Regions from separate parts of the Teredinibacter haidensis genome, predicted to be linked through region 1. Evidence: predicted binding sites of a transcription regulator. Region 1 holds the regulator's gene; the other holds the start of a gene.
The links. Region 1 encodes FNR, which switches genes on or off when oxygen is low (the NO sensors DNR and NnrR bind a similar motif). Its sites were predicted from a motif close to TTGATNNNNATCAA; they were not measured.

Region 1 (10,951 bases):
TGTCGCGAGAGCTATCAATTGAAGAAGTAGAAGAAATTCGCCAGCAGTGCCCGGATGTGGAGCTGGAGGTTTTTGTCCACGGCTCTTTATGTATCGCCTACTCCGGCCGCTGCTTGCTATCCGGGTATATGACTCATCGGGACTCAAATCAGGGGGCATGCACCAACTCCTGCCGCTGGGAGTACAATTCCCATGAGGCCAAGGAAACTGAAACCGGCGACTTAATTGCCGTAGATTCAGCACCGCCATCAACCTGGACACCTGACGAAGTACAACCAGTTCTTTTGCAAGAGAAAAGCCGCCCCGGAGAATATATGCCCGCTTACGAAGATGAGCATGGCACCTACATTATGAACTCGAAAGACTTACGCGCTGTTCAACATGTAGAACGACTGGTCAAAATGGGCGTAAAATCTCTCAAAATTGAAGGGCGAACCAAATCCCATTACTACGCCGCTCGCACCGCACAAATCTACCGTCGCGCCATTGACGAAGCTGAAGCCGGTAAAAAGTTCGATATGAGTTTAATGACAGAACTGGAGCACCTAGCCAATCGTGGCTACACAGAAGGCTTCTACCGACGCCACGTTCCGAGTGAATATCAGAACTACGAACAAGGCGCTTCAGGCAACAGCTCACAGCAGTTCGTCGCTGAAGCTATTGCCTACGACGCTCAAAGTGGCTGGTTAACCCTGGATGTGAAAAACCGTTTTGAAATCGGTAATGCCGTCGAACTGATCACGCCCCAGGGCAATATTTCATTCAATATCAGCACCCTGGAAAAAGAGAGTGGCGGCGCAATTGATGTTGCACCGGGCTCGGGCCATATCGTAAAGATACAGGCGCCAGAATTACCTTTGAATGAATCCGGCGGCTACGCTATGCTTATGCGCCATTTATAGAGAGCCTGCATGTCAGACGACGTTCCCCATACGATTCGCCGCGGCGAATTAGATATTCTTCAGATCGATAACGCTTCCTGCAGTGCAGAAGTCAGCTTGTTTGGCGGCCACATTTTGCACTGGCAGCCCTCCGGACAAAAGCCCGTATTATGGATGAGCGAGAGCGCAAATTACGATGGGAATACCGCTCTACGGGGCGGTATTCCCATTTGCTGGCCTTGGTTCGGCCCCGCCGGAGACAAAGGGCGTCACGGACTAGTTCGCACACGCAATTGGCAGCTCGATTCCTACCAAGAAGATTGCAGTACAACAAAACTCACGCTGGGCATTAAACTAAGCGACGACGAAAACCCCTGGCCCCACCCCAGCAAAATCGAAATGAAACTGGAGCTGGGAAAAGAATTAAAGCAAACGCTGATCATCACTAACGATACAGAAAAGCCGCTCTGCTTTGCCTATGCACTGCACAACTATTTTCAGGTAAGCCACCCGGAAAATATCGAAGCGCCCGCGCTAACTAATTCATTTTTCGAAAACGCTATTACAGGGGAGACTCAACTTGTAGACAAAGGCGACGAATCCTATACCGGACCGATTGATCGCATTTATTTGAATGACGAAAACGCCAGCCTTTACGACAAGAAATTTGATCGCACCATCAACATTAAAAAAACCGGTTCTCAACACTGGGTTCTGTGGAATCCGGGAATTGAAGATGCCCGTAATATGGCGGATGTTCACCAGGATGGTGAGAATGAATTTCTATGCTTTGAAGCCGCGAACACCACAGATATCATAATCGACCCCGGTGAAACCATCCGCGTAGGTCAGGCAATTACAGTCGAATAACAACCCCCTTACAAGCCGCTGAACAAAGCTTCTAAGACCCACTGCGCCTGGAAAAACAGGCGCAAATGCGAACCTTATAAAGACATTCTAAAAGCCACGCCTAAGCCTCTCGGACAACACAAATCGTTTTCCAACAAGCTACTGTCAATATTTTCCCTCGATAGATGATCGATCCGCAGCAATATCCCAAGTTTCTTCGCTAAATAAACTTTTCCTACAACTCCTGATCTGAGCCCAATTATTGCGTCCATTACCGTTGATTTCCATCAATACGACAATACAGTCACCTACTAGACTGTTTCCATGCAAAACAATGAACGAACATCCAATATTGCCGAACATCCGACGCTCATTCGTCGGCAAAAGAAAGTAACGGAATTAGAGGCTAATCGCCTGCTCGAAAACTTTCGTCGGCACCCGATTCGACCAATTAACATCTGCATTGATGGGAACGCGTTCGCCTGGATAAATGAACTGGAAACCTCCTGCACAGCAGGCCAACTCGTAAGCAAAGAAGTACAGTTATGGGCCGATGCAATCGGTCATCGTTCTGTAGATGCTTTGCTTTTATGTTACCCCTTTCAGAACCTACAACCTTACGAGCTAACCGAAATTATGCACGCGCTGGCGTCGCATTTCTCACTCGCTGAATCCGGTAAGCGCTGCCATCGTGTGGCCACAAAAATCGGTGAAATCAATAGTGACCATGTTGCGCTGTTAAAGGGGTTAGGTTTCAACCATTACCAAATTGTTCTTAGCCGAGATGATCTGGAAGACTTACCGCGTCTGGAAATGGTTACCAGCCTTATTCGCCAATATGCGTACTCCGGAATCGGCATCCAAATTCACGATGCTGACTGCCTGGACGACCTCCGTGAGCATGTCATTGAGGTAAAAAAACGTATTTCGCCAGACTACATCTACATTGGTTATCGCCCCAAACTATTGAATCAAGAGCTAGAAACCAATGGAAGCATCATATTCGACGGTGAGCATGAGCAGATAGACGATTGCATCAATATGGGAGTAGAGGGAACTAGCCACCTACAGAACCTGGTATTACAGAACTTCTGCAGCCCTCAGCGTTACTTAAGCGCCTTGAATGCTGGGCAACTGCCCGTAAACCCAGGTCCACTGAGCCTTTGATGAGTCCCTAAAGCAGCAGCAGTCAAGACTCTAAGTCTTCCCTACACAATTTTCGATCCCGAAGCGGAGCCATTGCCCAGGTTTTCCTATATACTGTAGCGCCTTGTTACTTATAAGCAGTGGAAAACGATATGCCTCCGCAATCTTTTGCAAATCATCAGTGCCACCATAATCCGCAAGTTAATTGCGCCGAGTGCCGCCTGGCCGCTATCTGCCTGCCGATCAGCCTGCACGTTGATGACATCACAAAATTGGACGACATTATTCAACGAGGACGCCCCGTACAGAAATCGGATCATGTTTATCATGCTGGAGAGCCTTTCCGCTCTGTCTATGCCTTGCGCTCCGGTGCAGTAAAAACCGTAAAGGTTACTCAGGATGGGCAAGAACAAGTAACAGGTTTCTACCTCCCTGGTGAAATCATAGGTATGGACGGCTTAGCCTCCAACCACCACACCAACTCCGCTACTGCCCTGGAAACCTCTGCTGTATGCGAGATTCCTTTTAGCCGCCTCGAAGAGTTGAGCGCACAGGTACCTAATCTCCAGCGCCGCTTCTTTCAGTTGATGAGCAAGGAAATCACTCAAGAGCAGCAACTAATAACGCTGCTAAGTAAAAACAGTGCCGACGAAAGAATTGCCTCTTTATTGCTAAGCATATCGACCCGCAACCATAATCGTGGCCTTTCAGCCAAAGAATTCTACCTCCCCATGTCCCGCTCGGATATTGGCAACTACCTCGGCTTAACTATCGAAACCGTTAGCCGTGTTCTTAGCCGCTTGCACAAGCAAGAGGTGATTTTGCTGGATAAAAAGCATGTCATCATTTCCGACATGGATGCACTACAAAACATCTCCTCAGTGTCCATTGAATAAGCAGCGCACATAAGCCCGTATGACTGAACCACATAATCACTTAAGCCTCGTTCTGGAAAAAATAGACGAGGCCAACGCTCTCGATCCCAACCAAGAAGCCTGCCCCTCCAGCGAACAACTAGTCGCTAAGGAGTTACTGTACGGGCAGCGTATGTCTGAGCAGCTTTCCCTGTTCGCTCCAGAAGCATCTGAACATCTGCAAATTGCCGCTCGAGCACAACATATTGAACGCTGGAAATCACCAAGAAGTAATTACCCGGAAGGTCGCGCGGGATACAAGAAATGGCGAGCAGAACTCTCCCTCTTTCATGCCAACAGGGTTGTGGAGCTTATGATGGAGGTCGGCTATGCCGAGGACGCCTGCGAACGAGTAAAATTTCTCGTACAGAAACGCCAGCTAAGACAGGACGCAGAAACGCAAACATTAGAAGACGTTATCTGCCTTGTGTTCTTACAGTATTACCTGGCGGATTTCACTGCAAAACATCAAGAAGAGAAACTTATTGATGTCATCCAGAAAACCTGGAAAAAGATGTCTGACACAGGGCATCAAGCGGCACTAAAGCTTCCTCTACCGCAAGACCTGCTCTCTCTCGTGACAAAAGCGTTGGGAACCGCGTAAAAGCCGATAAAATGCTGCTTTATCTTAAATATTTTCATATTGCCTTCGCCGTAACCAGTATCTTTGGGTTTATAACCAGAGTGTTGTGGCTGACATATAAGCCAGAGTTTCTCCAAAATCGGGCAGTCAAACTAATGCCCCACCTAAATGATACAGCACTCTTCATCACTGGCATAACCATGGCAACGGCCATTGGCTACCCGCTGAATGCCTTTTACTGGTTTACAGTAAAACTTACCTTGCTTCTAACATACATTTGCTTAGGGTTTTTAACCCTAAAAACGACAAAAGCCAATTTAGACCGATTTGCACTGCTTAGTGTATCTATTATCACTTACGCTTCTATAGCAATACTCGCAGCTTATAAGCCCAACTTTTCTTAAACCTACATCACATCTAGCCTGTAAGCCATCCTTAAGTATTATTTTAGGCATACCTAAGGAGCAACCAATGCTCTGAAACGAATTTCCGCACAAGGAACTGGTTCACGTTTACTTGACATAACTTGTGGAGAACATTTTAATTGGATTAAGCGCCATACAAATGACTAATAATTATTGGCATATTATAGGGGACATTAGTAATGAAAAAATCACTCTCAGTTTGCCTGCTTGTCTTAATAACAATCGCAAATGCCGCAGTCGGCTGTGATGAACAGTGCCTAAAAGAAAAAGCAGAAGTAAAAGCCAATATCAGCTTTCCAACTTATTTAACGTGGAAACACTGTGATGACACCATTGTAGATTTTATGTCTTCATCCATGGACAGCCTAGACAAATACAGAAACCAACATTTCGACACGCGTTACAAAGGTGGAATGCGCAACATTAAGCACTACATAGTCCAGCGCAAAGAATGGCTGCAAGAATGCGATAACTATCTGCAACTGACCGGTAAAGGCCGCATATTTGACAATAAGAAAACAACTAATCAGATCTTCGCCTCTATGGACGCAGTTACAAAAGAACTGGATGATTTAATTTCTGGTGTTACCTACTCAAGCGAAATGGGTCAGGATTCAAGCTCCATTATTAATGAGCGCTTCGAAAAGCTATTAATAAATGTTGATGAGCACAAAACACTAATGCACCTTAAGGGTCGTTATGTTACCCGTTAGAAAAACGGTCTTTAGATAAAACACAGGCGCCCCTTGGGCGCCTGTGTTTTATCTATCAAAATTCTATTAATGAACTTGGGCTAATTTCTCTCCTTGTATTACCTCCTGCGCCGCTTTTTTTATAGCCTTCATTCCGCAGCGCAACAGGCGAGCCTGATCAACCGCAGACATTCCATCAGGGAAATGGCTCGGCGACACCCCTAGGGGTTGCAGCGGGCTGCCCTCAATCGAAATCCTAAAACCAGTTATATGGAATGCTGACAAACTTTCCAAGTCGACGTTCCAAGCATCAAAATCCATTTGGTCATCCTCTATCAGTAACTCGGTACAACACTTTCTTTACCCAAAAGTAAAGATACCTACGAAACAGTCCAAACATCTGTAATCAGCAACAAACATAAAATTTCGTAAGAAAATATGAACTCTATAGCGTTTACTGAATAATCTCTACTAAAAATTGATTTATGCTAATGTTTCCTTACTCTACAGGGCCTACAAGTACCGCATATTATTGACTACTCCCACTCGATTGTGGCAGGCGGCTTACTGGACACGTCGTACGTTACACGCGAAACACCCGCTATTTCATTGATAATTCGGCCGGATACACGTTCTAAAAGCTCATAAGGTAAATGCGCCCATCGCGCTGTCATAAAATCCACAGTTTCCACTGCTCGCAATGCTATCACCCATTCATAGCGCCGTCCGTCCCCAACTACACCAACTGATTTCACCGGCAAAAACACCGCAAAGGCCTGACTAGTTTTATGGTACCAACCGAATTCATGCAATTCTTCAATAAAGATAGCATCGGCCTCACGCAGGATATCGGCATAATCCTTTTTAACTTCACCCAAAATACGAACACCCAAACCGGGCCCAGGAAATGGATGGCGGTAAACCATATCGTAGGGAAGGCCTAACTCTAACCCTATTTTCCTCACCTCATCTTTAAAGAGCTCTCGAAGCGGCTCAATCAACGCCATCTTCATATCATCTGGCAGACCACCAACGTTGTGATGACTCTTAATAACGTGCGCTTTTCCAGTTTTACCCGCAGCTGACTCGATTACATCTGGGTAAATGGTGCCCTGTGCCAACCAATTAACATCGGTTAATTTGGTCGCCTCATCATCAAAGACCTCAATAAAGGTGTTGCCTATAACTTTGCGCTTTTCCTCAGGATCGTCAACGCCCACAAGCTTACCAAGGAACAAATCTTCAGATTGTGCTCGGATAACCTTAACGCCCATATTTTTGGCGAACATATCCATTACCTGATCGCCTTCATTCTTACGCAGCAATCCGTTATCCACAAACACACAGGTCAGCTGATCGCCAATGGCCCGATGCAGCAATGCCGCCACAACAGAGGAGTCCACGCCGCCAGAGAGCCCAAGCAGCACCTTGTCCCCTCCCACCATATCCTTAACGCGCAGAATCGCATCTTCAACGATATTCGCTGCGGTCCACAAAGGTTCACAGCCCGCCAGTTCCAGCACAAAATGTTCAAATATGCGTGTACCTTGAAGTGTGTGGGTTACTTCTGGGTGGAATTGAATGCCGTAGAAGCCTTTTGCCTCATAGGCCATTCCGGCAATGGCACAAGTTTCAGTGGAAGCCATCAAGCTAAAACCCTCCGGCATTTCAGAAACTTTATCACCGTGGCTCATCCAGACATCCAACAGGGAGCCACCATCGTTATCGACATGATCCTTAATATCGTGAAACAGTTGGTTTTTACTCTCGATCTTAACCTGCGCGTAACCAAACTCTCGTAGATCCGAGGACTCTACCTGCCCCCCTAGCTGGATGGCCATGGTCTGCATGCCATAACAAATCCCAAGTACGGGAACACCCAAAGTAAAAACAATCTCTGGCGCTCTGGGAGATTCTCCCGCGGTAACCGACTCAGGGCCACCCGCCAAAATAATTGCCTTCGGAGCATATTCACGAATTTCGTCTTCACTCATATCAAAGGCACGAATTTCAGAATACACGCCAATTTCACGCACTCTTCGCGCAATCAGCTGGGTGTACTGGGAACCAAAGTCGAGAATAAGGACGCGCTGGGAATGGATATTTTGAGTCATGGCTTGCTCATCAATGTGAACGGAGAAAAAGACACAGCCCGTGAGATAAGCTCACAGGCTGTTATATATACGAAGTATAGGCTCGCTCGCCTGCGCTATGGTTAGCGCCCGGAAACCGGGTAGTTTGGCGCTTCTTTAGTAATGCTCACATCGTGAACATGGCTTTCACCCATACCTGCCGAAGTCACCCTGACAAATTCTGGCAGTGTACGCATAACCTCAATATCGATCGAACCGGTGTAGCCCATAGCGGCTCTCACGCCACCCATCAACTGATGAACAATGGCCGAAAGCGGGCCTTTGTAGGGAACACGCCCTTCAATACCTTCTGGCACCAACTTTTCCATACCCTGGCTGGAATCCTGGAAATAACGGTCAGACGAACCCTGCGTCTTAGACATCGCCCCCAGCGAACCCATTCCACGATAGGACTTGTAAGTTCGCCCCTGATATAACTCCACTTCACCCGGAGCTTCTTCTGTACCCGCAAACATAGAACCAATCATAATCACATGGGCGCCTGCTACGAGCGCTTTGGCAACATCACCCGAGAAGCGGATACCACCATCAGCAATTACGGGGACGCCCGTATCTTTGAGAGCTGAGGCGACATTGGCAATAGCAGATATTTGTGGAACTCCTACACCGGTAACGATGCGCGTCGTGCAAATAGAACCAGGACCAATGCCCACTTTTACGCCATCTGCACCGGCCTCTACCAGTGCCAGAGCAGCTTCAGGTGTGGCGATGTTCCCACCGATCACCTGCACATCGGGGTAGTCCTGTTTAATCTTGCGCACACGGTCAAGAACGTTTTTGGAATGACCGTGAGCGGTATCTACAACCAACACATCCACACCGGCTTCTACCAGTGCTGCAACCCTGTCATCGGTGTCCGGGCTGGTGCCAACGGATGCACCTACGCGCAAACTACCGTCGATATCTTTACAGGCACTGGGATAGGTTTCCGCTTTGTTAATATCTTTCACTGTGATCAAACCGCAGAGATCAAAACTGTCGTTAACAACCAGAACCTTCTCAATACGATGCTTGTGCAGTAAAGCCTGCGCCTGACTGACGCTGGTCCCCTCTTTTACGGTTACGAGCTTATCACGAGGGGTCATAATGCTAGCGACCCGCTGATCCAGGTTGGTTTCAAAGCGAACGTCGCGACCAGTAACAATACCCACCAGATCTCCGTTCTCAAGCACTGGTACACCAGAGATTCGGTGCTTACGAGTAAGCTTGATTAGATCATTGATTGTCGCAGAGGATTCAATGGTAATTGGATCCTTCACCACACCAGCTTCGAATTTCTTCACTGCACGAACTTCTCGAGCCTGCTGTTTGATACTCATACTCTTATGGATAATGCCGATGCCGCCTTCCTGAGCTAGAGCAATCGCCAAGCCGGATTCCGTTACAGTATCCATAGCCGCCGAGAGCAGAGGAATATTCAGCGAAATTCCGCGTGTCAGCTTGGTCTTAAGACTGACGTCTTTCGCTGTAACAGCCGAGTAACCGGGAACCAACAGAACGTCGTCGAAAGTAAGCGCTTCTTGAGCAATCCTTAACATAGAAATAACAACCTCTGGAAATCGAGAAAGGCACCTGCCAAGCTAAGCTGACACGAAAATAACGAAAGGCCTTTAAGGGGCGTTTGGTGCGAGATAAAATAAACCCGATATTATAGTGTCGCCAAGCCTGTTGGTAAACAAAAGTCTGGCCTGAATTTCTTTATAGACCAATACTTTACTTTGATACGCTCGCTCGACATTATGTGGCGCCCCGCACCCGACCAACGGCTACGAGCTATGAACAACCTCATCTCAGATAACGACAACATTATCCACAGCGGGCGCCAGGTGTTGTCGGTCAGCGAGTTAAACCGCAAAGCAAAGCAACTACTGGAAATACACCTGCCGCTCATGTGGGTAGAGGGTGAAATATCCAATTTCAGCAAGCCCTCTTCCGGCCACTGGTATCTCACACTAAAAGACGAGAACGCCCAAGTGCGCTGCGCCATGTTTCGTAACCGTAACAATCAGGTACGTTTCACACCAAAAAACGGCATCAACGTTCAAGTACGCGCCAGGGTTAGCCTTTACGAAGGTCGTGGCGACTATCAGCTCATTATTGAACATATGGAGGAAGCTGGATTTGGCATCTTGCAAAAGCGCTACCAGGAATTAAAACAGAAGCTTGAAAATGAAGGACTGTTTGACAATGACCAGAAAAAACCGTTGCCAGAACTCCCTAGACACATCGCTGTTATTACATCCCCCACGGGTGCAGCCGTACGCGATGTGATATCGGTGCTGGAACGCCGTTTCCCGGCCATACCCATCACCGTAATTCCAGCAGCTGTACAGGGCGATGGAGCAGCCCAACAGCTGATCGAAGCGATAGATCTGGCCGAAAAACAGGGCTGCTTTGATGCCATACTGTTATGCCGTGGTGGCGGCTCTATTGAAGACCTCTGGGCGTTTAACAACGAACAGCTTGCTCGTAGGGTTTTCGCCGCAAAAACTCCCATAATCAGCGCTGTGGGCCACGAGATCGATTTCACGATTACTGACTTCGTGGCTGACTTGCGCGCGCCAACCCCTTCTGCAGCAGCAGAGATTCTTAGCCCTGATGCACAGGAGCTTGAATTCGCGTTTAAAGACTTCGAACGGCGGATGACGAGTAGAATCGAACACCTATTGAATCAATGCCAACAAAAATTAACGCATGCACGGCAACTAATGCGGCATCCCGGTCAGAAATTACAAATCTGGGCACAGCGTTTGGATTTATTGGATATGCGGCTGAATTCAGCTTGGGTTAAAACTTTTCAAAATAAGCGGATAAAACAGGACCAAATAGAGAGTCGACTGAACAGTCAAAACCCCGCAAACACTATTCGCTATAGCCGCGATAAAATTCAGGAGCTTTGCCAACGCCTAGATTTAGCCATGCAACACCAGGTAAAGGACAAGCAGGCTGCCTTCACCAAAGCCGCGAGTTTGCTCAATATCGTTAGCCCACTCAACACATTGAATCGCGGCTATGCTATTGCACAAAACCAGCGAGGAAATATTATTCGTGAATCGGCGGAAACCGAAAAAGGGGAAAGGTTAGAACTCATGCTATCGAAAGGCTCGCTGGAAGTTACTGTCAACAAAACAAATTAACTTAAGGCTAACAGCTCGTCACTAGCAGCCAAAACGGCATCCGCAAATGTGCGTTTTCGCAGAGTGACGCTCTCATCTAAAAGCTCTGATATCAATACAGGGCTACCGTCAAGATGCGTTCTCGCATACAGGCCAGCAACAAAACTTTCAACGGGGTGCCGTGCAATAACC
Region 2 (10,951 bases), 2.4 Mb from region 1:
CGGTGTATGGAATGCCTCTCCGATGGGGCGAAGTCGCTGCTCCAGTGTGTTGCGAAGCTCTTGCGGGTTCATACCCGGTAACGGACGTAGGTCGAAGTGAATTTCGCAGTGCCCACAAATGCGGTTGGGGTTGTCGCCACCGTGTATATGCCCCAGGTTTAGGGTGGGAAAATCCACCGCAAATCCGGGGTGGCGATAATTTTCTTTTAGCTGGTTTTGGAAGTTCAGCAGCTCGCTCATCACCGCATGCATGGTTTCCAGGGCGTTGTGCCCCAAGCTAGGATCGGATGAGTGACCGGCAAGCCCCTGAATTCGAACCGCTTCCATCATAATACCCTTGTGCATACGAATAGGCCTCATACCGGTTGGCTCACCGATAACGGCATAACGGGCCTTTGGGCGGCCGGCGAGGGCCAGTGCGCGGGCACCATTCATGGAGGACTCTTCGTCAGAAGTGGCCAGTATGATCAGGGGTTGCTGAAGCCTATTTAAACTGCCCTTAAGGGCATCCAGTGCAGCGAGCACGACGGGGAAGAAGCCCTTCATATCGGTTGCCCCCAAACCGTAGAAACGGTTGTCTCGCTCTTCCAGGGTGAAAGGGTCCTGTTGCCAGCGTTCGGGGTTGCAGGGCACCGTGTCTGTATGGCCTGCGAGTACCAGGCCGCCGGAGCCTGAGCCCAGCGTCGCGATCAGATTGGCCTTGCCATCCGCAACCTCCATCAACTCAATATCGAAACCCAGGGGGCTGAGCCAGTTGGCGAGTAGCTCAACCACGGGGCGATTGCTCATGTCGAGTTTTGGCGAGGTACAGCTTACCGAGGGCAAGGCTATCAGCTGGCCGAGTCGATGGCTAAAAAGCTGAGTGTCTATCATAAATAAAAGGTGCCTTTGATCACGGTAACCGCTTCGCCTGCAATTTTTATCCGGTCGTTCACCCGTGTGAGTTTTAGTTCGCCACCCCTGCTTGAGAGTTGACGGGCGTTGAATGTCTGTTTGTTTAGCGTGTCCGCGTAGTATGGCACAAGTGATGTGTAGGCAGAGCCGGTTACAGGATCTTCGTCAATACCTGCTGCTGGAGCAAAAAATCGGCAGACAAAATCTACATCTTTGTGATCCCCTGTTCCAGGTGCTGTGCAGCAGATTCCAAATTGTGGAAATTTCTTGAGCAGGCTTGAATCCGGCTGCAATTCGAGTATCTGAGCACTGCTTTCGTACACGAGCTGCAGACGCTTGTCGTTGGCCATTGCCTTGGCAGGCAATGAGCCTAAGGCTTTTTCAAGCTGGGGGTCAATGGCGATAGGGTCAAGCAATTGAGCTGGGAAGTCGAGCTGGAGCTGCTGCTCTCTGTTAATCTCACAGCTGAGAATGCCACTCATGGAGTGGAAGTTAATCTGTTTATGGCTGAAGCCCAGATATTTAAACAAAACATGAGCCGATGCGAGTGTGGCGTGACCGCAGAGTTCGATCTCAACGGTGGGGGTAAACCACCGTATAGCGTAGTTAGCACCCTTTTCGTCAGTTGGGCCAACAAAGGCTGTTTCGGATAAGTTCATCTCGCCTGCAATGGCCTGCATCTGATTTTCGCTAAGCCAGCTGTCTAAAACGAACACCGCTGCCGGGTTTCCGCCAAAAGTATTATTAGTAAATGCATCGATCTGGTAAAAGGTAAACTCCATGGGCTTTGCTCCTGTTGCTATTATTGGATCCGGAAAAACAGCTACAATCGTCTCAAACTAATGATAATACCTGTGTGAACATGAAATCAGATTTTGTTGCCGAACGCTCACTGGATTTACGATCCATTTTACTAAATCTTGCCGATGAGGGAATTGTGCCCAGGGAAGAAGCTAATTTGCTGACGGGGGCCCATCGTACCCGGGAGCAAACCATGATGCCCCCGCTTAGCTATATTGCGTCGGAGGCTTTGGATGATTTGCGTAACCCCGGTAAAAAATTGGATGAAACACACCTAGCCGAGTGGATGGCACAAAAGTGTGGGTTAAGTATGTTCCATATCGATCCGATGAAAGTTCCGGTGGCTGAGGTTTCGGATGTAATGTCCTATCAGTTTGCCAAGCGCCACGGCTTGTTGTGTGTCGGTATTAGCGCCGAGGTGGTTACTATTGCTGTCACTCAGCCGTATTTGACCGATTGGGTGCCCCAGCTGGCGCAAACGGTAAGGCAGCCCATTAAGCGAGTGATTGCTCTACCCTCGGATATCGAACGTTATCGGGTTGAGTTTTACTCTCTGGCGCGTTCTATTTCCGGCGCAGAAGATGGTGGTGGCAACAAGCCCTCCGGTGCAGCCAATTTCGAGCAGCTTTTAGAGTTGGGCAAGCTGAAAGATCCTGAAGCCAACGACCAGCATGTGGTGAATATTGTCGACTGGTTGCTGCAATACGCCTTTGATCAGCGCGCCAGTGATATCCATATTGAACCGCGCAGAGAAGTTTCCCGTATGCGCTTTCGTATCGATGGGGTGTTGCACAGCATCTACGAATTTCCTGCGAACGTCTCTACGGCGATTGTTAGTCGCTTAAAAATTCTCGGTCGCATGAATGTGGCCGAAAAACGCAAACCGCAAGATGGGCGATTAAAAACAAAACGGCCGAACGGTATGGAGGCCGAGCTGCGTTTGTCTACTCTGCCTACGGCTTTTGGCGAAAAGCTGGTGATGCGTATTTTTGATCCCGATGTACTTTTTCGCACCTTCGAAGAGCTGGGATTAATGGGTGAAGATTATAAGCGCTGGCAGGGTATGACCGAACAGCCGCATGGTATTTTGCTGGTGACGGGCCCCACCGGCTCTGGTAAGACCACAACGCTCTATTCTACCTTGCGTCAATTGGCTACTGAGCAGGTTAATGTCTCGACTATTGAAGACCCTATTGAAATGGTGGAAGAGGCGTTCAATCAAACCCAGGTACAGCACAATATCGAGTTCGATTTCGCCTCTGGCATACGCACACTGATGCGGCAAGACCCGGATATTATTATGGTGGGCGAGATCCGGGATAAAGAAACTGCACAAATGGCGGTACAGGCGGCATTAACCGGTCACTTGGTGTTGTCCACATTGCATACTAATGACGCCTCTGCCGCAATTACTCGCCTGTTGGATTTGGGTATTCCCAGTTATTTGTTGAAATCCACCGTATTGGGGGTAATGGCCCAGCGACTGGTACGAACGCTTTGCCCCCATTGCAAGCGCGAAGCGCAAATTAGTAATGCCGATTGGGATATGCTGATTAAGCCCTGGAAAGTGGCCAAGCCCGCTGTAGTCTACGAGCCCGAGGGCTGCCTTGAGTGTCGCAATACGGGTTATTTGGGGCGTCAGGGTATATATGAGATTCTTTCTCTTAGCGAATCCGTACAATCCCATGTAACGGCTGAGTTGGATTTGCAGGCAATGCGCCAGCAGGCAATGCGTGAAGGAATGCGTACCTTGCGGCTCTCTGGAGCACAAAAAATTGCCCAGGGGAAAACCACCTTGGCAGAGGTTCTGAGGGTTGCGCCACCTCCGGAAAAATAACCTGTTGGTCGATTAGAAACCCAAGCTATCTCAGCGTTAATTTGGCGCTGGCCGCCATTAAGGGCACGGTTTTCAATATGTACGTCGTTACTTTCCGCTCAACCGCCAAGCTTGAATTTCCGCTAGTCATAGCTTGCAAAAAAATTGTGTGAGACAGCTATGAAGTATTTCGGTTGTATGGAATTTGTTGCGTATATGAATGGAGGTGAAGATGTGGTGTCATGCTACGGGCCTAACCTTGAATTCATACGCCGCTAGCGAGCAAAAAGTAGAGCAAGAATTGGGCCGTGATTGCTGGTGTCGATGCCCATGTATAGATATTGCGAATGCTGTTGATGTCCGGCATTCACCAAACAAATTGCAATAGTGAGAACCTCCAGGCGTATGATCTATGTCAAACAATGTATGGATTAGGGGCGTACAATGTCCATAACAAGAGTTTAAAACCCCTTGGGTGTTGCATCCGTCGTGCTGTTCTTGAGTCTTCAACTCAATACTTATAACGCCGAACCCCGTGCCAAAAAGAGATCTCCATGATGAGTCATTGTAGGTTGGCGGCGGCAATATCCGTGTTTTTTTAATCGCCTGAATCAGGCAAATAACCATGATCGATAGCGGCCCAAAAGGCGGTGAGATCTAAAGAGGCTTCCATGAACATTAAAGCGGATATACCCAGCAAGGACACAGCCAACTCAATAGATGTGCCGCTGGCGAACCCTTGGGAAAATTTTGCCCCCGGTAACTGGCAGGAAAATGTCGATGTAAGAGATTTTATCCAGCAGAACTATCAGCCCTACCAGGGCGACGACTCCTTTCTTTCTGGCCCAACCTACCGCACAGAACAGCTATGGAAAGAAACGCTCGAATTATTGAAAGCGGAGCAGGAAAAAGGTGGCCCTCTGGATTTTGACGTTGATACACCCGCTTCTGTTACCTCCCATAACGCCGGTTATATCAATATGGCGCTGGAGGTCATTGTTGGCTTGCAAACCGATGCCCCTTTAAAGCGTGCGATTGTCCCCTACGGCGGCATTCGAATGGTACAGACATCCTGCGAAACTTACGGCAAATCCCTCAATCCAGACGTTCTGGAAACGTTCACCAAATACCGTAAAACTCACAACAACGGCGTGTTTGATGCCTACACTCCAGAAATTCTACGCTGCCGTAAGGTGGGCGTGATTACTGGTCTGCCCGATGCATACGGCCGAGGTCGTATTATTGGTGACTACCGTCGTATCGCCCTCTACGGCACAAATTTCCTAGTTGCAGCCAAGAAAGCCGAAAAAGTTGAAACTGAATCCTGGGTCATGAACGCCAAGACTATCCTGTTGCGTGAAGAGCTATCCGAGCAAATGCGCGCGTTGGAAGATATTAAAGTTATGGCCGAAAGCTACGGTTTTGATATCAGCCGTCCGGCGGCAAACGCCCGTGAAGCGGTTCAGTGGGCTTACTTTGGATACCTGGCTGCCGTTAAATCTCAGAATGGCGCTGCCATGAGCTTTGGTCGTACCAGTACTTTCCTTGATATTTACATGCAGCGTGATATCGACGCGGGCCGCATTACTGAAGCCGACGCTCAGGAAATGATTGACGACCTGGTTATCAAGCTGCGTTTGGTTCGCTTCCTGCGTACCCCTGAATATGACGAACTGTTCTCCGGCGACCCCACCTGGGTAACCGAGGCTATCGGTGGTATGGGGCTTGATGGCCGCGCACTTGTAACTAAAAGTTCTTTCCGTGTTCTGCAAACCTTATACAACCTGGGGCCAGCACCAGAGCCTAATCTGACCGTGCTTTGGTCTGAAAGCCTGCCTATAGGCTTTAAAGATTATTGCGCCAAGGTATCGATCGATACTTCGTCCATTCAGTATGAAAACGACGATTTAATGCGAGACAGATTTGGTGATGACTACGGTATTGCCTGCTGTGTATCTGCTATGCCTATTGGTAAGCAAATGCAATTCTTTGGCGCTCGCGCCAATTTGGGTAAAACTCTGCTGTACTCAATTAATGGTGGTGTAGATGAGAAGACCGGTATGCAGGTGGGTCCAAAAGCCGATGTGATGGCTGATGACGTGCTAGATTACGACAAGGTCATGGCCCGCTTCGACGACTATATGAGTTGGCTGGCTAAAACCTATGTGTCTGCTTTGAATATCATTCATTTTATGCACGATAAATATGCATACGAAACACCGTTAATGGCGCTGCATGATCGTGATGTGCATCGTACACTGGCTTGTGGTATTGCTGGGTTGTCTATCGTTGCTGATTCGTTGAGTGCTATCAAGTACGCCAAAGTTAAGCCAATTCTGGGTGACGATGGCTTGGTGAAAGACTACGAAACCGAAGGTGATTTCCCTAAATATGGTAACAACGATGATCGTGTAGACAGCATTGCCTGCGATATCGTTTCTCGTTTTATGGATCATGTTCGCTCCAACGAAACCTACCGCGAGTCAGAGCCTACTCAGTCTGTATTAACGATCACATCCAATGTGGTTTACGGTAAAAAGACCGGTAATACGCCTGATGGACGTCGTGCAGGCGAGCCATTTGCTCCGGGTGCGAACCCTATGCACGGTCGTGACACGAATGGTGCGTTGGCCTCCTTGTTGAGTGTTGCCAAGCTTCCGTATGAAGATTCTGAAGATGGCATCTCCTACACCATGAGCATGGTGCCAAACTCACTGGGCAACGAAGCCAAAGAGAAAGCCAGTAACTTGGTCGGCCTCTTGGATGGTTACTTCGGTGCAAAGGGTCATCATATCAACGTTAATGTGATGAACCGAGAGTTGTTGTTGGATGCCATGGATAACCCTGAAAAGTACCCACAGCTGACGATTCGTGTTTCTGGTTATGCGGTTAACTTTAACAAGTTAACCAAAGAGCAGCAGCAGGATGTTATCGGTCGTACTTTCCACGCTAGCCTGTAAAGCATTAAATGTCGTCGGCCGCTTCGGTGGCCGCTTCTGAACTTTATGGTATTGTAGTAATCCAGAAACAGCAGGAATCCGAAAGGGTTCCTGTTTTTTATGGACTTGATTTGCGTCTTCTTTGTAACGAGAGGGGCACTGAATATCGAATGTATGCCTTTACGGTGTAAAGGCACCGTGGAAGCCACAGGGAAAGTGCACAGTATCCTTTGGCCGTTGAGAGTTGTGGCGCAGCTATGCCCCAAATTTCGCAACCATTTGATCCACTTCGAACAAAAAAACAGCGATTCCGAATACACTCTCCGTTGGAGAATCCCCTATGCCGCATTGTATTTCAGATATAGATAAAAGCTTCCTATCCGCCTTCGAAAACAGCACGCTTGAGGTGACGGCTTTTCATCACCGAGAACATGTCAGGCTGGCCTATATTGAGCTGGTATTGAATGACGTGAATGGTGCACTGCAAAAAATCAGAAATGGTTTGTTGCGTCTTTTGGAGCAAAATGGAATTGATAAATCCCAGTACCACGAAACTCTAACGTTTGCCTGGGTGAGAGCCATTCGTCACTTTATGTCTCTTACGGAGAATACCAAGTCTTCGGAAGATTTTGTTCGTCAGAACAAATGGTTACTGGATAAAGAGGTGATGTTCAACCATTATAGTCGCGCGCTTATATCGCAGGAAAAATCTCGATCAGAGTATGTTCCTCCAGATTTACAGCCGATTCCGGAGCACTGTTAATTTTTTATATATGAACCGATTTCAAGATATTAATTTTGTCGATATTGACCAAGAGCATATGCTCGGTCGTATCCACTCGTTTGAGAACAGCAGCGCGTTAGATGGCCCAGGCCTGCGTGTCGTTGTGTTTATGCAGGGTTGTCAGTTCCGCTGTAAATATTGCCACAACCGGGATAGTTGGGATCTTCGTGCAGGCAGCTTATACAGTGTTGCGGAAGTTGTTGAGCGCGTATTGCCGTTTCGCCCGTTTCTGCAGGCCTCGAATGGTGGTGTGACAGTTTCTGGTGGTGAAGCTTTGCTGCAGCCAGAGTTCGTTACCTTGTTGTTTAAACAGTTAAAAAAGCTAGGTTTTCACACTTGTCTCGATACTAATGGCTATGTCTCCGATCACCTTTATGGTGAAAAGCTGGATGAGCTGCTGTCTTACACGGATTTAATTCTGTTGGATCTCAAGCATATTGATCGGCTTAAACATGAAGCGCTCACTGGAGTGGGGAATGATAAGCCCCGGAATTTTGCTCGTTTTCTCGCCGATATTGAGCACCCCATCTGGATTCGCCATGTGCTCGTGCCAGGCTATACCGATGAGGAAAATGATCTAAGATCGTTGGCGAAATTTCTGTCGCCGATGAAGAATGTGAAGAAAATCGAAATTCTTCCCTATCATCGCTTGGGTAAGCCAAAGTGGGAGGAGATGGGCCTGGAATATCCTCTGGCACATGTAGAGCCCCCCAGCCGAGAGTCGATTAAGGGTATTATTGAAATGTTTAAACAGGATTACGGGCTGAACGTAGTTTCACCCTAATGATTATGTGCGGAAAGCGTGAATAGCCAGCCTTAATCCGCTGGCTATTTTTTTGTTTGTATAAAGGCTTAGTGAGGCCGCCTTTCGAAGTCACGCGGGTTGATGGGCATTCTTTGGCTTACATTGTTTGGCTTTGAAAGCCCTGCTGAGGTTGATGCTATACACCAGTTAGAGCCTGATTGGTTGAGCTGCGGAGCCGCTAGCTCTTGGTAAAACATGGAGAGATCAAGCTCTGGCGTTAATTCGTTTGTGACAAATAGGGCTCGATTTTTCACGTCGGTGTCTCCAATCCAGCCGTACGCGCCCCAACCGATGATGTAGTCATCGCAGTAATACTCGGCGCCGGTTGGTTCGACAAATGCCACCTGATAGTCCAAATCCCAGTAATACTTCATCAGAATAACCTCAAATAACATGGCTAGGTCTTCGAACTGGTTGCTGTAACTATAGGCATCGGCGGCGGCATCCGTTTCGAATTCTTCACCAACTTCCGTAGCAGTCATATATTTTTGTGTAAATGAGGCCGTGGTCCCATGGAACATGACTTTAGCAAGGTCCTCTAATAGGTCAGAGTGTAGTGGGCTGTATTCGCTTAGGCGATCAGATAAGCGCCCATCGACTAAAGACTGTATGGCCTGTAGCACGAGATAGTTGCGGTTGATATTGTCGTAGCTGCTGGGTGGTAAAAAATCGTTTACGTGTGCAAGTTCGTGAATAAGCAGGCGGGCGCTGATCAAGACCGTATCCTGCATAGAGCGAGGCTCTTCGTCGTCAAGTGCACCATAGGAAAAAGCATAATCGCCGTTCTTTAGGTAGCGTCCCCAGGCCCGGAAAGAGAGTGGATCAGAGTAGCTTGAGCGGTAATCTTCTTTCGGGTTGATGGTGATTTTTTCTTCGTTGTTGGTCCACAAATAAAAGGGATCAAGATAAATTGCACCGGTTTCGCTTCGGTAGTGTGCCGGGCGGATGTCATCGTCGATAACTATGGCGGTGAGGCCCTTAAATAGTTGCAGCATACTGGGTGGGTATTCGGCTAGCAGAGCCTCAAAACGTGTGCCCATCCAATCATGGGAGACCAGAACACGCGTCATAATATCGTTTATGCTTGGGTTTTCGGCTTCCATACCGAGAAGAGGCAGGGTGCTTAGCGTACACAGCTCCGCAGTTGTGTCGGCGAGAGCACAACCTTTGATAACGTCGCTATAGGTGGATTCGAGCACCGGGCGAATATCTTCCAGGCTGTCGTCGGGGGCAGGAGTTGTGTTGGCCCCGTTCCCACCATCGTCTCTAGCTGCACTCCCACCACCGCCACAGGCGAACAGTAAGGTAAAATTCAGCAGTAACAATAATTTTAGAGCAATCTTAAACTTCATTATTCTTCCTTGTTGCGACAATGCATTAGTGAGGAAAGATTATGGCAAGTCTAGTCATTGAGAAAAGTAAAATGGCGTAAAATTTTGTTATATATCACCCCAGAGGGTTTGGAATATAGCCAGAGTTGCGATAGGGGCTGTTTCTGTACGCAATACCCTTGGGCCTAGTGCTAATGATGTGAAGCCACGGGCCTCCGCCTGCAATATCTCATCGCTATTCAATCCTCCTTCTGGGCCAATTAGAAGTGATACCGAGCTAGGCTTGTTTAATTCAGCGAGCCTAGTTTCTGAGCGGTGGTGAAGAATAAATTTATAGTCGGTATCACAGTTGTCGAGGTAATGCTGTAAAGGTGTTGCTGGTAGGAGGTCGGGCAGCGTGTTGCGCTGGCACTGCTCACAGGCGCCAATAAGAATTTTTTCCCATTGTTGTTGGCGCTTCAGTAAACGTTCGTTGTTTAATCTTACTTCAGTACGTTCGGTAAAAAGCGGCACAATACGGGTTACCCCCAGTTCCGTGGCTTTTTGCAATACCCAGTCGAAACGGTCTCCACGGGAAATACCGATGGCCAATTCGGTCATAAGGGGAGACTCTCTATTGAATGGTATTTCCTCTCCTACGGAAACGACCGCAATTTTTTTCCCAGATTGTTCAATAACCGCGGGAAATTCAATGCCGGAATTATTAAATAGAATCAGCTCCCGTCCAGCCTGCATGCGCAACACTTTTAACAGATGATGGGAAGCACCTTCTTCCAGTTCGAGCAGGGAAGAAGGCGTGATGGCTTGTGGTGTGTAGATGCGAGGGATACGCACAGTGTATTTATTCGCTCAAGCCGAGGTTTAAGACAATTGAACGCGTAGGTTCTATTTGATTCATGGTGTAAAAATGTAAGCCGGGCGCTCCGTTTTCCAATAGTGTTTCACACAGTTCGGTAACTAGATCGGTAGCAAATGAGGTTAGGCTTTCGTTATTGCCGCTAAAGTCGTCCAAACGTTTGCGAATCCAGCGCGGAATTTCGGCACCGCAGGCATCGCTAAAGCGAGCGAGGTTTTGATAGTTGGTAATGGGCATAATGCCGGGAATTATCGGTGCATCAATCCCTTCTTTTCCGCATTCTTCCAGAAAATAAAAGTACGCGTCGGGATTGTAAAAGTACTGGGTAATGGCGCTGTTTGCACCCGCATCGAATTTTCCTTTCAAGTAGCGGACATCTTCTCTGTAGCTTCTGGCTTCGGGGTGAATTTCAGGATAGGCAGCCACCGAAAGATGAAAATGGTTACCAAATTTTTCGCGGATAAATGCGACTAATTCATTGGCATACACCATTTGCATGGCGGCTCCCATACCCGAGGGCATGTCACCACGCAGGGCGACAATTCGATCGACTCCAATGCTTTTATAGCCGTCGACCATTTCATACATGGTTTCTTCGTGGTCACCACCAAAAGATAGGTGCGGCGCAGCGGGCAAGCCCTCCTCGCGCATGGCTTTAATCACGCCTTTGGTGTTGTCTCGGGTAGAGCCGCCGGCGCCGTAGGTGACCGAAAAGAAATCGGGGT

Region 2: a site for FNR is predicted at 3,917-3,930, ahead of pflB (formate C-acetyltransferase). Genes of this name have one in related genera too.

Annotation. Positions count from the first base shown of each region.
Region 1 is NZ_CP060084.1:1,899,976-1,910,926, forward strand. Features, by position in the region: gene trhP (prephenate-dependent tRNA uridine(34) hydroxylase TrhP) at 1-902, shown strand, start outside; gene H5715_RS07435 (D-hexose-6-phosphate mutarotase) at 912-1,751, shown strand; gene H5715_RS07440 (P-loop NTPase family protein) at 2,055-2,897, shown strand; gene fnr (fumarate/nitrate reduction transcriptional regulator Fnr) at 3,029-3,772, shown strand; gene H5715_RS07450 (DUF4202 domain-containing protein) at 3,792-4,394, shown strand; gene H5715_RS20520 (SirB2 family protein) at 4,406-4,777, shown strand; gene H5715_RS07460 (hypothetical protein) at 4,978-5,511, shown strand; gene H5715_RS07465 (hypothetical protein) at 5,578-5,811, opposite strand; gene guaA (glutamine-hydrolyzing GMP synthase) at 6,027-7,604, opposite strand; gene guaB (IMP dehydrogenase) at 7,706-9,181, opposite strand; gene xseA (exodeoxyribonuclease VII large subunit) at 9,419-10,780, shown strand; gene H5715_RS07485 (hypothetical protein) at 10,777-10,951, opposite strand, start outside.
Region 2 is NZ_CP060084.1:4,313,030-4,323,980, forward strand. Features, by position in the region: gene argE (acetylornithine deacetylase) at 1-873, opposite strand, end outside; gene H5715_RS17605 (PhzF family phenazine biosynthesis protein) at 870-1,676, opposite strand; gene tfpB (type IV pilus assembly ATPase TfpB) at 1,757-3,532, shown strand; gene pflB (formate C-acetyltransferase) at 4,183-6,471, shown strand; gene H5715_RS17620 (hypothetical protein) at 6,791-7,213, shown strand; gene pflA (pyruvate formate-lyase-activating protein) at 7,224-8,018, shown strand; gene H5715_RS17630 (hypothetical protein) at 8,087-9,391, opposite strand; gene H5715_RS17635 (16S rRNA (uracil(1498)-N(3))-methyltransferase) at 9,479-10,204, opposite strand; gene metF (methylenetetrahydrofolate reductase [NAD(P)H]) at 10,212-10,951, opposite strand, start outside.